Regions from separate parts of the Mesorhizobium sp. M1A.T.Ca.IN.004.03.1.1 genome, predicted to be linked through region 3. Evidence: riboswitches for the same ligand, from Rfam matches in the RefSeq annotation. Region 3 holds a riboswitch; each other region holds the start of a gene.
What was found. Region 3 has a riboswitch for cobalamin ahead of bluB (5,6-dimethylbenzimidazole synthase). Riboswitches for the same ligand answer to the same signal wherever they lie in the genome.
Positions count from the first base shown of each region.

Region 1: linked by a shared signal. The riboswitch ahead of EOD29_RS01050 (CbtB domain-containing protein) and the one ahead of bluB (5,6-dimethylbenzimidazole synthase) in region 3 are both predicted to bind cobalamin.
Region 2: linked by a shared signal. The riboswitch ahead of EOD29_RS12040 (HoxN/HupN/NixA family nickel/cobalt transporter) and the one ahead of bluB (5,6-dimethylbenzimidazole synthase) in region 3 are both predicted to bind cobalamin.

Region 1 covers NZ_RZTV01000001.1:214,945-219,144, forward strand. Annotated here, with positions in the region: gene cbiB (adenosylcobinamide-phosphate synthase CbiB) at 1-414, shown strand, start outside; gene cobO (cob(I)yrinic acid a,c-diamide adenosyltransferase) at 421-1,050, opposite strand; gene cobU (bifunctional adenosylcobinamide kinase/adenosylcobinamide-phosphate guanylyltransferase) at 1,052-1,573, opposite strand; gene EOD29_RS01045 (CbtA family protein) at 1,566-2,363, opposite strand; gene EOD29_RS01050 (CbtB domain-containing protein) at 2,379-2,558, opposite strand; cobalamin riboswitch at 2,595-2,793, opposite strand; gene EOD29_RS01055 (gamma-glutamylcyclotransferase) at 2,864-3,550, opposite strand; gene EOD29_RS01060 (aromatic ring-hydroxylating dioxygenase subunit alpha) at 3,692-4,200, shown strand, end outside.
Region 2 covers NZ_RZTV01000003.1:346,679-350,878, forward strand. Annotated here, with positions in the region: gene EOD29_RS12030 (hypothetical protein) at 131-379, shown strand; gene EOD29_RS12035 (retron Ec67 family RNA-directed DNA polymerase/endonuclease) at 427-2,184, opposite strand; gene EOD29_RS35940 (hypothetical protein) at 2,441-2,605, opposite strand; cobalamin riboswitch at 2,709-2,900, shown strand; gene EOD29_RS12040 (HoxN/HupN/NixA family nickel/cobalt transporter) at 2,990-4,057, shown strand.
Region 3 covers NZ_RZTV01000002.1:496,558-500,757, forward strand. Annotated here, with positions in the region: gene EOD29_RS08330 (pirin family protein) at 62-982, opposite strand; gene EOD29_RS08335 (DUF2277 domain-containing protein) at 991-1,257, opposite strand; gene EOD29_RS08340 (exodeoxyribonuclease VII small subunit) at 1,451-1,702, opposite strand; gene EOD29_RS08345 (histone deacetylase family protein) at 1,706-2,632, opposite strand; cobalamin riboswitch at 2,747-2,925, shown strand; gene bluB (5,6-dimethylbenzimidazole synthase) at 2,968-3,699, shown strand; gene EOD29_RS38015 (hypothetical protein) at 3,943-4,200, opposite strand, start outside.

The DNA of each region.
Region 1 (4,200 bases), on a different contig from region 3:
AAATACGAGGCCTTCGGCCGGGCGGCCGCTCGCTTCGACGACCTGGTCAACCTGCCGGCATCGCGGCTCACCGGCCTGCTGATTGTGCTGGCGGCCTTCATCGTCAAGGGCGCCGACCCCCGCAACGCCTGGCAGGTCATGCGGCGTGACGCGAAGAAGCACCGTTCGCCCAATGCCGGCTGGCCGGAAGCCGCCATGGCCGGCGCGCTGGGGCTCGCCCTGGCCGGACCGCGCAGTTATGGCGGCGAGGTCGTCGAGGATGCCTTCATGGGCGAAGGCGGCAGGCGCGAGGCCGAAAGCACCGACATAAGGCAGGCGCTGGAACTCTATCGCGTCGCCGACGGGCTGCTGATCGGCCTGTTCGCGATTTTGTCGGCGACGGTGATCTATCTGACCATTTTGATCGGCGGCTAAGGCGCCTCAGAACTCGATCCCCTGCTGCGCCTTCACGCCGGCCGCGAAATGGTGCTTGGTCAGCCCCATCTCGGTGACGAGATCGGCCGCCTCGACCAGCAGCGGCTTGGCGTTGCGGCCGGTGACGACGACATGCAGGCCCTCGCGGCGCGCCTTCAGCGCCGCGACCACCTTTTCCAGCTCGAGATAATCGTAGCGCAGAGCGATGTTGAGCTCGTCGAGGACGACGAGGCTGATCGAAGGGTCGGCAATCAGCTCGAGCGCCTTCGCCCAGGCAGCCTCGGCGGCGGCTATGTCGCGCTTCAGGTCCTGCGTCTCCCAGGTGAAGCCCTCGCCCATCGCGTGCCAGACGACGCGATCGCCGAAGGCGGCGAAGGCATCCTTCTCGCCCGTGTGCCATTTGCCCTTGATGAACTGGACGACGCCGACGCGCTTGCCGTAGCCAAGCATCCTCAGCGCCAGGCCGAACGCAGCCGTGGTCTTGCCCTTGCCCGGCCCCGTATTGACGATCAGCAGTCCCTTCTCGATCGTCTTGCCGGCCACCTCGGCATCCTGCACCGCCTTGCGCTTGGCCATCTTGGCTCGATGGCGTTCGGCATCCTTGTAGTCGATGATCGTGTCTTTGATCTCGCCCATGTCACTTCGCCTTGAGCGGCAGCCCCGCCACCATCATCAGCACGCTGTCGGCGACAGCCGCGACCTGCTGGTTGAGCCGCCCGGCGGCGTCGCGGAACCGGCGCGCCAGCGCATTGTCCGGCACGATGCCGAGCCCGACTTCGTTAGACACCACAAACCACGGTCCGCGCGGCTGCGAAAGCACATCCGAGAGCCGCCGGCACTCGGCCTCGATATCGTGGTCCGCCAGCATATGATTGCTCAGCCACAATGTCAGGCAATCGATAAGCACCGGCTGGTGATCGGGCAAGGCGTCGATCGCGCCGACCAGGTCGAGCGGCGCATCGACGGTGACCCAGCCTTTGCCGCGGCGCGAGCGATGCAGCGCGATGCGCTCGCGCATCTCCTCGTCATAGGCCTGCGCGGTGGCGATATAGGCCCAAGGCGACGGGCTTGCCGCCACCAGGCACTCGGCATGCGCGCTCTTGCCGGAGCGCGCACCGCCGATGATGAAGGTCAGATGGCCCTCCGCGCGATCAGGCAAAGCTGTCGCGCAGGCTGGTCGACGTACCGGTGAAGCGGCCGCGCACCACACCGACGGCCGCACCGAGCACCAGCCAGAAGACCAGATCGGTGAGGGTCACCGCCACCACGAACTGATGGTGCAGCCCCTCGGGAATCGCCGTCTCGAAGCTGACGGGCTGCGGCGCGCCGACTACGTGCGGAGCGACGATCAGCACGACCGCCAGAATTGCCAAGGGCAGCGACTTGCGAAAGGCGATCAATCCAAGGCCGACCGCGGTTGCGGCCACCGTCGAAATCCACCAGATCTGGCGCGGCAGAAGTTCCGCCGCCGGCATGGCCGGCAGTTCCGGCGGCAGGCCGAGGCCGGGCGCGAGCGTGAAAACCGCAAAGCCGGCAAGGCCCCAGAACACGCCCTGGCGCCAGCTGCCGATGCCACCGGCGAATTCCGAGACCGCGACCAGGATCAGCGCGAAGCCGATGCCGGTGACGATGTTTGCGACAACGTTGAAGGCGAAGCGCTCGAAGCCGTCGGCCGGAGCCCAGCCCTCGTCCTCGGTCGGAGCCGCCGCTTCCGTCGACGCAGGAGCGGCGCTGCTCATCGCATTGCCCGCCGGTTCGGCCGAGCTCATGGCAGTGCCAGTTCCAGTGTTGGCGGCATGGTCGTGGTGATGACCGCCGCCCGCCTTTTCATAGACTTCCGCTTTGAGGATCAGCGGCACGGTCGCATAGGCCTGCATGCAGGCAAGCGCGATGCCCGCCACGAGCCCTGCGATCGCCGCGACGAACACGACGTTGCGAAACAGATTCATGATATCGGGCCTTCGTCAGTGGCAGGGAAAAGCCATCGAGTGACGATAGTCGTGGGCAGCGTTGTGGATCGCATCGATGTGCGAGAAGCCGACGAAACCGACGACGAAAATGCCGAGCAGCGCGGCGAGAGCCAGCTGCATGATGCGCGACTGCGAGGAGACGGAGGCGCCGAGGGCGACGGAAGCGGTATTCATGTCTTGTCCTTTCGCCCTCCACCCGAGGGCATCGAAGTCAACTTTCCTGTCGCCGGCAGGTCTCCTGGCTCGCGGATTCGCACCCTTCCCCACCTTCCCGAGGACAAACCTCAGTGGTCTATGGAGAGGACTACCGCACACAGTTGCGGGGGCAGCCACGGCTTAGGGCAAAGACTCCACCCTCACCGCATTCCCTCTTGGCTCCAAAAACGGAACCGACGACGCCAGCGACTATAGGCAGAATCGTCGCGACCGGCAAACCAAATTCCGTCACGCCGCAGCGTGATTGCGGCACCGGTTTCGGACTAAGATCCGGCGATCCGCTCGGCGACGAGCTGCTGCAATCGCCACAAATGGCGGTCGTGAATACCGCGCTGTTCGAGGTTCTTCACCGTGTTGTAGAGATAGTCGGCGCCTGAACCCCAGTGGCCGCACGAGGTCGCCAGCCGTTCGACCACCTCGTCTTCGTTGAGTGGGCCGGCATAGGTCGTGCCTTTGCGATTGATGACGAAGGCAAGCGCTCTCAACGGCCCCTTGTCGGTTGCGAGTTGCAGCAGGCGCGGCCGGTAGCTGGTCGGCTTCAGCGTCATCTCGCGGCGAAAAAGCCTGTCCAGCGCCTGCCGGCGGTCACCACCGTTCAGGCGGAAAGCAACGCCCTTGCATTGGCCGCCACGATCCAGCGCCATCATCAGGCCGGGGCTTTGCTTGGTGCCGCGCCAGCGCGTCATCTTCATGCAGAAGGAGCGATGCCAGCCGCGAGCCACGGCGACGCGCTCCTCAAAATGCTCGATTTCCGGTTTCCAGATCAGCGAGCCGTAGCCGAACAGCCAGAGAGGCTCGGTTGCAGGTAGCTCGGCCTCGAATGCATCCAGCATGGCTTCATAGTCGCTGTCCACGAGATGCTCGGCATCCGGGTCGGGCCCCGGGTCATCGACCGCGCGAAAACAGCGGGCGACCAGTTCCACGGTCAGCGACATCGTTCTTGCAGGCATACTTTGCAATCCTGGGCAGCCGGCGAAACCGCAGGCGATTACGAAGTGACCTTAAGGGCAGCACCCGGAAGCGACAATGGCCGCGCAATTGACAACGGTCCTGCCCGGGTGTCGGCTGTCATCAGCCAAGGGGAGCCGCTCATGCAGCCAAATCCTAGCGAACACAGCCGCTACAATGGCCTCACCAGCCTCGAGCCGACGTTGCCTGCAAGCGCCTATCGGGAAGCCGACGCTTACCGGCTCGATCTCGAAGCGATCTGGTATCGGAGCTGGCTCATGGTTTGCCGCGAAGCCGATCTCGCGGAACCTCTTGCCTTTCGAACCGCGCGTATCGGCTCGCAGGAGGTCGTCGTGCTGCGCGACGAGGCCGGGAGCTTGCGCGCCTTCCACAACACCTGCCGGCATCGCGGCTCGCAGCTCTGCCTGGAAAGCGAAGGGCGGCTGAAGGCAAGGCTGCTCACCTGCCCCTACCACGCCTGGTCCTATTCGCTGCGCGGCGATCTCGTCCGTGTCCCATCGAAATCGCTGCCCGAAGGCTTCGACAAGGAAAATTATCCGCTCTACCGGGTGGCGCTGTCAGTGTGGCGCGGCTTCGTCTTCATCAATCTCGCAGAGGATCCCGATGGCTCGGGGGAAGCCTCCTTCGACTC
Region 2 (4,200 bases), on a different contig from region 3:
CATAAGGCGGGCTGAACGAAGTCTGCCGTGGAAATGGAAACGTCGATCATCGAACGCCATCGCTGCAAGAATGGCTCACGGACGAAACAAGTATCAGTCACGAGAGAACCGGGCTCGGGTACGGGAGATCTTGCTGCGCGATTGGGATCCGATCGGCGTCTCCGCCATACCACAGGCTGCCAACGAATATGACGCCTACGCAGATACAGTTTACGTCTTGTTGATGGACGAAAGCGCCACCGCGAACGACATCGCAGGCTATCTATTCGAAGTAGCCACCGAGCATATGGGATTGACGGACCGCGGACAGCTGGCTGAGAGAAGCGATCGGGTGGCCAAACTTCTGGTCAGTTCCCGACCTGAGTTCGGCAATCACTGACGGCACCTTCGTCGAATACCAGAACCACCGCGGCCTTTGCCGGAGGGTTACACAAGCGCAGGCGCCAGGGCGGGAACTGGCGATGGGGCTATCTTGGGTTTATAGTCCTCTATGACTTCCGTGATGGCGGTCAATAATGGTTCGAACCTCCCAAAATTGATGCTCCCTTTATTGGCTGCGACCACCTTGGTGGCGAACGTTTTTTTCCCGTAGAACTTGGTGCCGTCCTTCTCGGAATTTGTCCTGTCAAATTTCTTGCCTTCGTATGTCGTGTCGAGGAGGATCTGTTCGAAGAGACCTTCGATAGGTGTATCAGCTGCGCCAACTTTGGGAATGGGCACGACATAGAGATTTGACTCCAGATGATACCATGCATGAGAGCCGTCCACCTTCTTCCCAGTTCTGTTCTCAATGACTTTGAAAAGCGGTTTGGACCCGTCATCAGAGTCGGCTACCAAGATCAGGGGGTTCTTGGGAGCGATCTTGAACTTTCTCGTTCGGCTGGAATAGGTGTTCACGAGCTTCAGCAACTCACCACTTCCACCACCTAACTGCTGAACTGACGCCGACGTCTTAGTGTACTTGAAAAGCTTGACCTTAAGGTCCCCAACCGCATTGGTGAGAGTGGGATACTTCGCAGCAAGCGCCTGAATGGCGGACTTGATGTATATGTTATCCGTCACGCCCTCGCATAGGATAACGGGGCGATCCACGCCATAGAGGTCTGCATAGTTGAGAAACCTCTCGAAAAGCTTGAAGCTAGACCACAGTCTTTGCTGGCTGCCCTTGACCTGGTCGTCCTTATCGTCGGCTGTCTGACGATGCTTGGGCCCCTTACCGCGAACCTGGTAGATATAGGCTAAGCGGCCTCGAAGCTTTCGGATCGAGAATGGCTGCTTAGTGCCGCCGACATCAATATGGCACTCGCCCTTCTTGAAAAGGTGATCGCACATGGCACTGACGGTCGCGTAGTAGTCGGCTGAGATGTTCACCTTCTGATTCACGACGACGCCTGTAACCTCCTGACGGGAATAATGGTACTGCATGCGCGTCTTCTTCGGGTTAATTTCGAATCCTGTACGGGCGATAGCATCAAGCAGTTTTGGGCCCGCCGCCCATAAATTGATGCTGCCGAGTTCGCGCATGCCAATTGCAATCGGAAAGTGTTTTTCACTCGTCGAGAATGTAATATCGTCTGCATATCGGGTGTACCTGCAATGATATCGCCTCGCCAATTCATTAAGCCGGATATCGAGGATGCGGCCGATTAAGTTCGAAATAACCGGTGAGCACGGACTTCCTTGAGGTAATTGGTTTTCGTGGCACGCAATCTGTGCGAGCACGGTGGCGACCTTTGGTTTCAAAGCGAAGTCGTTGTTTTTTGAGAAATATCCGAATACGCGGCCGAAGTTGATGGACGGAAAAAAGTCCTGCAGGTCGACATTGCAGACGTAGCGCCGGCCGCGGTGGTTCTCTCCGTTGGTCATAATGGAAAGCTTCTTCTTAAACCCATGTGCGAGGATGCAATCGCGCTCCTTCACTCGCGCCTGTTCCAACTGCTGTTCAATCAGAAGCAAGTCCTGAGCGAGCCGCTTTTGAATCACTTTTAATGTATTGTGGGGAGCCTTGATTGTGCGAACGCCTCCCGATTTTTTGGGCACCGTGAATTCGCGGTATTTTTGATGTGTGGGGAGTTTATAGAGCGCGTATGAAATGTGCGCTGGTTTAAGGTCCAGGATATGGGCGATGTCGGAGAGATCCTCTGCATCCCTATACTGCTCAAGTTTTAGCGATACGACTGTCATAGGAAAGGGGACTTGCGGATACTCTTATGCGATCTAGCGTATTGTAGACTCGATGTATTGCTCTTCGTTGCCCCTTCGGGAAGCACTAGAGCCACGTTGCTTTCACCTGTGGAGAGTCCCCACAGAAAAATCTATCCGCAAGCCGACCGGATTGCAGCAAATGGAGGTGGGGCCGGCAAGTGAAATTCCCTGTTATCAACAAGCATTTGAGGCGATTTGATCGGCGGGTTCACCTTGCGAAAATTCAGCCATTTGATCAATGCGTAGTGTATGAGCAGCATTCCCGGCCGGAGCGGGAGGCCGACTGCCAGGCGGCCTGGCTGACCAAGGAATCCGGCGACAGGCAAATGGTCTCGACAAGGGCCGTTTCCTCGCGATTCCAAACCTCGATGCGGAAATTGTCCTCTTGGATCTTTGCCATATCGTCGCCTCCCGCGCCGCAGCGCCTGCCGCAGCCCTCTCGTCACGATGGCGTGAGAGGCGGCTGGCCGGCGGAGTTGTCGATTGACTGACCAATCGCGGTGTGGCGAATTCGCGCTGATGGTTCCCTTCGGGGATCAAAAGGGAACGCGGTGCGGAGAAATCCAAAGCCGTGGCTGCCCCCGCAACTGTAAGCGGCGTGCCGGTTTCACGATGCCACTGGCTGCATGGGCCGGGAAGGCGAAAGCGGCGGGAATCCGCGAGCCAGGAGACCTGCCATCATGGACGTCAAAGCAGAACATCGGACGGGGTGATCCGGTGTGCGCGCCTGGCCGGAGGGCGGGGCGAGTTCCCTGCGATGACAGGCAACGTCAAAGGCAGAACCATGCTGATCCAACTATCGAAAATGCTGAACAAAACCGCGCCGGACCTGAAGGCCAGGCTGATTACAATCTACGGGGCGCTCGCCATTCTCAACGTCGGGGCGTGGCTGTGGGCTTTCGTCGCCTTCCACGACAAGCCGACATTGCTTGGCGTCGCTCTCGTCATTTATGGCCTCGGCTTGCGCCATGCCGTCGATGCCGACCACATAGCGGCCATCGACAATGTCACGCGCAAGCTGATGCAGAACGGCAAACGGCCGGTCTCCGTCGGCTTCTTTTTCGCACTCGGCCATTCGACGATCGTCGTCATCGTCGCTGCGGCTATCGCGGCGGCAACGTCCCTGCTCGGCCGTTTCCAGAGCCTTCAGGAGATTGGCGGCACGATCAGTACCGGCGTTTCCGCACTCTTCCTGCTCGCCATCGCGGCGATGAACATCGTCATCTTCTTCTCGATCTACAGAAGTTATCGGCGGGTGCGGGCCGGTGGGGCGTTTGTCGAGGAGGACCTGGACCTGCTGCTCAACAATCGCGGCTTCCTGGCGCGCGTCTTCCGCCCGATGTTCCGGCTGGTGTCGGGCAGCTGGCACATGTTCCCACTTGGTTTCCTCTTCGGCCTTGGTTTCGACACCGCGACCGAAGTCGCCATGTTCGGCGTGTCCGCGGCACAAGCGGCCAAGGGCGTGCCGTTCGAAGCCATTCTGGTCTTCCCGGTGCTTTTCGCGGCCGGTATGTCACTGGTCGACACGACCGATGGTGTGATGATGCTCGGCGCCTATGAGTGGGCCTTCGTCAAGCCGATCCGCAAACTGTACTACAACATGACGATCACCCTGGTGTCGGTCCTTGTCGCAGTACTGATCGGCGGCATCGAGGCGCTCGGCCTGATCGGTGACAAGCTCGGTCTGTCGGGCGGCTTCTGGAACGGCGTCGGCACGCTCAACGACAATTTCAACAATCTGGGCTTCGCCATTATCGGCATCTTCATCGCCGCCTGGGCGATCTCCTACCTCGTCTACAAGGCCAAGGGGCTGGATGATGTGGAGAGCGCATCCGCAGCAAAGAATTCATAAACCGCCGGCTGCGGCTGGCTGCAGCAGGCCAGCCGCATCTCTCTGCCATCAGACCCCGGCGGGCTGCCAGCCTGCCTCCTTGAAGCGCCTCGGCAACAGAAAGCCGACGGCGGCAAAGGCGACGATCGCCAGCCCCGTCAGCG
Region 3 (4,200 bases):
GACGGCGCGCCAATGTAAATGCGTGTCAGTGACGCGCCTGGCGCAGGACGTCCATCCTGCGCTAACCTTCCGGCAGCGGAATGAATTCTTCCTCATCGCCAGGAACGATATCGAAGCGGCCCGTCTTCCATTCTTCCTTGGCCTGCTCGATGCGTTCTTTCGAGGACGAAACGAAATTCCACCAGATATAACGTTTGGAGCCCAGAGACGCTCCGCCGAACAGCATGAAATGCGCGCCGCGCTCGGACGACACGACGATTTCCTCGCCCGGTTTGAACACCAAAAGCCGATCGGCCGGGAAACGGTCGCCGGCAATCGAAACCTCGCCCTCCAGCGTGTAGATGGCGCGTTCCTCGGCGTCGCCGGGGATTTTGACGCTGGCGGCCGCCGCCAGCCGCAGATCGGCATAGAGCGTTTCCGAGGCGGTCGCGACGGGCGAGCGCAGCCCGGAAAATTCGCCGATGACGACGCGGCCGCTAACGCCCTCGGCATCGATTTCGGGCAGTTGGACGACCGACGTGTTCGCGAACACCGGGGCGATTTCTTCCTTGCTGTCCGGCAGCGCCAGCCAGGTCTGCAGGCCGGAAATCGACATCGGCGCGCCGCGCAATTCCTCGGGCGTGCGCTCGGAATGAACGATGCCGCGGCCGGCGGTCATCAAATTCACGTCGCCCGGCGCGATCACCATTTCGGTGCCGAGCGAGTCGCGATGCCTGATCTTGCCGTCGAACAGATAAGTGACGGTGGAAAGCCCGATATGCGGATGCGGGCGCACGTCGATCGCATGGCCGGCGCGCAGGATGGCCGGACCCATGCGGTCGAAGAAGATGAACGGACCGACCAGCCTGCGCTTCGCCGTCGGCAAGGCGCGGCGAACCTCGAAGCCGCCAATGTCCTTGGCGTTGGGAATGACCATAAACTCGATCTGGTCGCAGGCGAAGGCGTCGCCGGCCTCGGGATCGTTGCCCGGAAAGAAGCTCATGACCGGCGTCAGGCGAAGCGGAGCGCGGATCGGGCCTTCGCCTTGGCGGCCTCTTCCTCGCGGTTGCGCGGATGCTGGGCGGTTTCGAGGCTGTCAAGCAGCTCGCGCGCGGCGGCGGCGATCGCCTCGACGGCGTGGTTGAAGGCATGCTCGTTTCGCTTGGACGGCTTGGTCGCGCCGCTCAGCTTGCGAACGAACTGCAGCGCCGCGTCATGGACCTCGTCGTCGGTCGCCGGCGGATCGAAGTTGAACAGGGTCTTGATGTTTCGGCACATGCTTGAACTCCTTACCTGCTTTCTGCCCGAACCGGTCTGAGATTGTGCACCGAGGTGTGTTGAGATTCAGGTCAGTCCGAGCCTAAAATGGCAGGTTCCGAGAACCGGAGCGGAGCGTACTTGAAGCACCTGAGCACCGGAAGCGCAGGAAGCCGCCGTTTAAAGGCCGGCCTCACCTGAATATCAATACACCTCACTCGGCGTCGAGCGGCTCCGTTCCAACCGGCTTGCCGTCGCGCGAAAGCCTGATCTTCTCGACCTTGTCCTCGGCGGTCTTGAGCAGGCGGTCGCAATGGGCCTTCAGCGCCTCGCCGCGCTCGTAGATCTTGATCGACTGGTCGAGCGGAACATCGCCGCGCTCCAGATCATCGACGATCTTCTCCAGCGCGTCGAGCGCCTGTTCGAAGCTCATCGCCTTGACGTCTTGGTTAGCTTCATCAGCCATCATTCATCCCTTCATCAGCCGCCCGACATGGGCGGCGACCGAAAATGCCAATCCTTGCAGATCGTAACCGCCCTCCAGCAGGCTGACGAGCCGGTTGCCGCTGTGGCGCCCGGCGCGCTCCATCAGCTGGCCGGTCGCCCAGTCGAAATCATCCTCGGTCAGGTTGATCGCGGCCAGCGGATCGCGATGGTGCGCATCGAAACCGGCGGAAATGATGATCAGATCCGGCTGGAAGGCGTCGATCGACGGCAGCACGCGCGACAGGAAGGCGTCGCGGAACGTGTCGCTGCCGGTGCTCGGCGCAAGCGGCGCGTTGACGATGTTGCCGGCGCCGGTCTCGCTCTTGGCACCGGTGCCCGGATAAAGCGGCATCTGGTGGGTCGAGCAATAGAGCACCGACGGATCGTCCCAGAAAATGTCCTGCGTGCCGTTGCCGTGATGCACATCCCAATCGACGATGGCGACGCGCTCGGCCAGATGCTTCTCCTGCGCATAACGGGCGGCGATCGCCGCGGTGTTGAACAGGCAAAAGCCCATCGCGGTCGCTTTTTCGGCGTGATGGCCGGGCGGACGCGCGGCAACGAAGACATTGGCGGCACGGCCCTCGAACACATCGTCGACGGCGGCGTTCGCCGCGCCGATCGCCGTCACCGCGGCCTGCCAGCTTTTCGGGCTGGCGCTGGTGTCGGCATCGATCGAGACGATCCCCGTCTCGGGAATCGCAGCGCGGACACGGCCGACGAAATCCTCCGGATGCGCGTAAAGGATAGTCGCCTCGTCGCCTTCCGGCGCCTCGACGCGGTCGAGGGCCGAAAAAGCCTCGTCGTCGAGCACGCGCTCGATGGCGCGCAAACGGTCGGGCCGCTCGGGGTGGCCGGGCGGCGTGAGGTGTTCCAGGAATACCGGATGAGTGTAAAGACGAGTGGTCATGGCGCCTAATCTAGGCACCTGTCGCACGGATAGCCATGTTTCAGCGCCGAATGATTGGGGAAATCGCGCCCAATCGTGTCGCTGGCGGCATTGGCCCGGCTTCGGCTTCGCGATAAGGTCGCGTCGCTGCCTGGTGCCCGCAACGCGGGAGAATCGGGAACACGGTTGAAATCCGTGGCGTGCCCAACGCTGTGAGGGGGACCGCGCCGGCAAACGCCACTGTCCCAGACGGGAAGGCGCCGGATGCGGGTCGATCCCGAGCCAGAAGACCGGCCCGGCAGACATGGTCATCCGCATGGTCAGGCGGAGGACTGCTTATCGCAAGGGGACAAGCGATGCAGGCACGAACAGCCGCCGCCGGCGGCGATGACTTTGACCAATTGGCGCGCGACGCCGTCTACCGGGCCATGTTCACCCGGCGCGACGTGCGCAGCCATTTCCTTGCCGACGATCTCGACGACAGCGTTTTGGCGCGGCTGCTCACCGCGGCACACCACGCGCCGTCGGTCGGCTACATGCAGCCCTGGAACTTCATCATCATCCGGGACGCCACAAGGCGGCGGCAGGTGCGCGACCTGTTTTTGGCCGCGCGCGAACAGGAACTGCCGGCGATCGAGGCGGACCGGCAGGCGCTCTACCGCAAGCTGAAGCTCGAGGGCATCTGCGAAAGCGCGCTCAACCTGTGCATCACCTGCGACCGCCAGCGCTCGAAGAACTCGCCGCTCGGGCGCTGGCACAATCCGGAGATGGACCTCTACAGCACCGTCTGCGCGGTGCAGAATTTCTGGCTCGCGGCGCGGGCGGAAGGCGTCGGGGTCGGCTGGGTGAGCATCATCGAGCCCGAAGCGCTGAAGCGACTGCTGTCGATCCCCGAGCACGTCACGCCGATCGCCTATCTCTGCGTCGGCCGCGTCTCGGAATTCGCTCCAAGGCCCGACCTCGAAGCGCATGGCTGGGGCAAGCGCCTGCCGCTGCCCGAGCTGGTGATGAGCGAGACCTTTTGCGGCGCCGGCGAGGCGCCGCTCAAATCGGCGATCGCTCGTCTCGGAGAACGATTAAAGCCTTAGAACCGCTCGGCGTTCCATAGACCCGCCCCAACCGCAACGCGCCATCGCGCTTCGCGTTTGCGCAATGGCGCATTGGAAATGCCTGACCGTCGTTGCCCGCTCAGAAAACCGGGGATTGTTCGCGCATCGCTCGACAACGTGACGGTTCTTCCTGGCGTGATTGGGCCGGATCTCCGCACTCGCTTCCTCACGGCTAACCCTGTGCCAAGCGATGTCGTTCTCGGGCTTCAACGTCTGGCGAATTCACCGGCGTTCGCAATTAAATTCTGTCTTCTCATGTGAATAGGCAGATTGAGCTGGGCTACGGCGCTTATTGTCGGGCGATAGATGAGACCCGGCGTGTTCCCATTCCACAAGGCGATCGGCGCGGAACGGATGCATGCGCGACTGCGCGAACTCACCCGATATTGGGTAGGTCTCGTCCAGGACATTCCCGGTTTCAGGCTCCATACGCCGACCGACACGGACAGCCTCGCTGCGATAAGTCTGTTTTCGATCGAC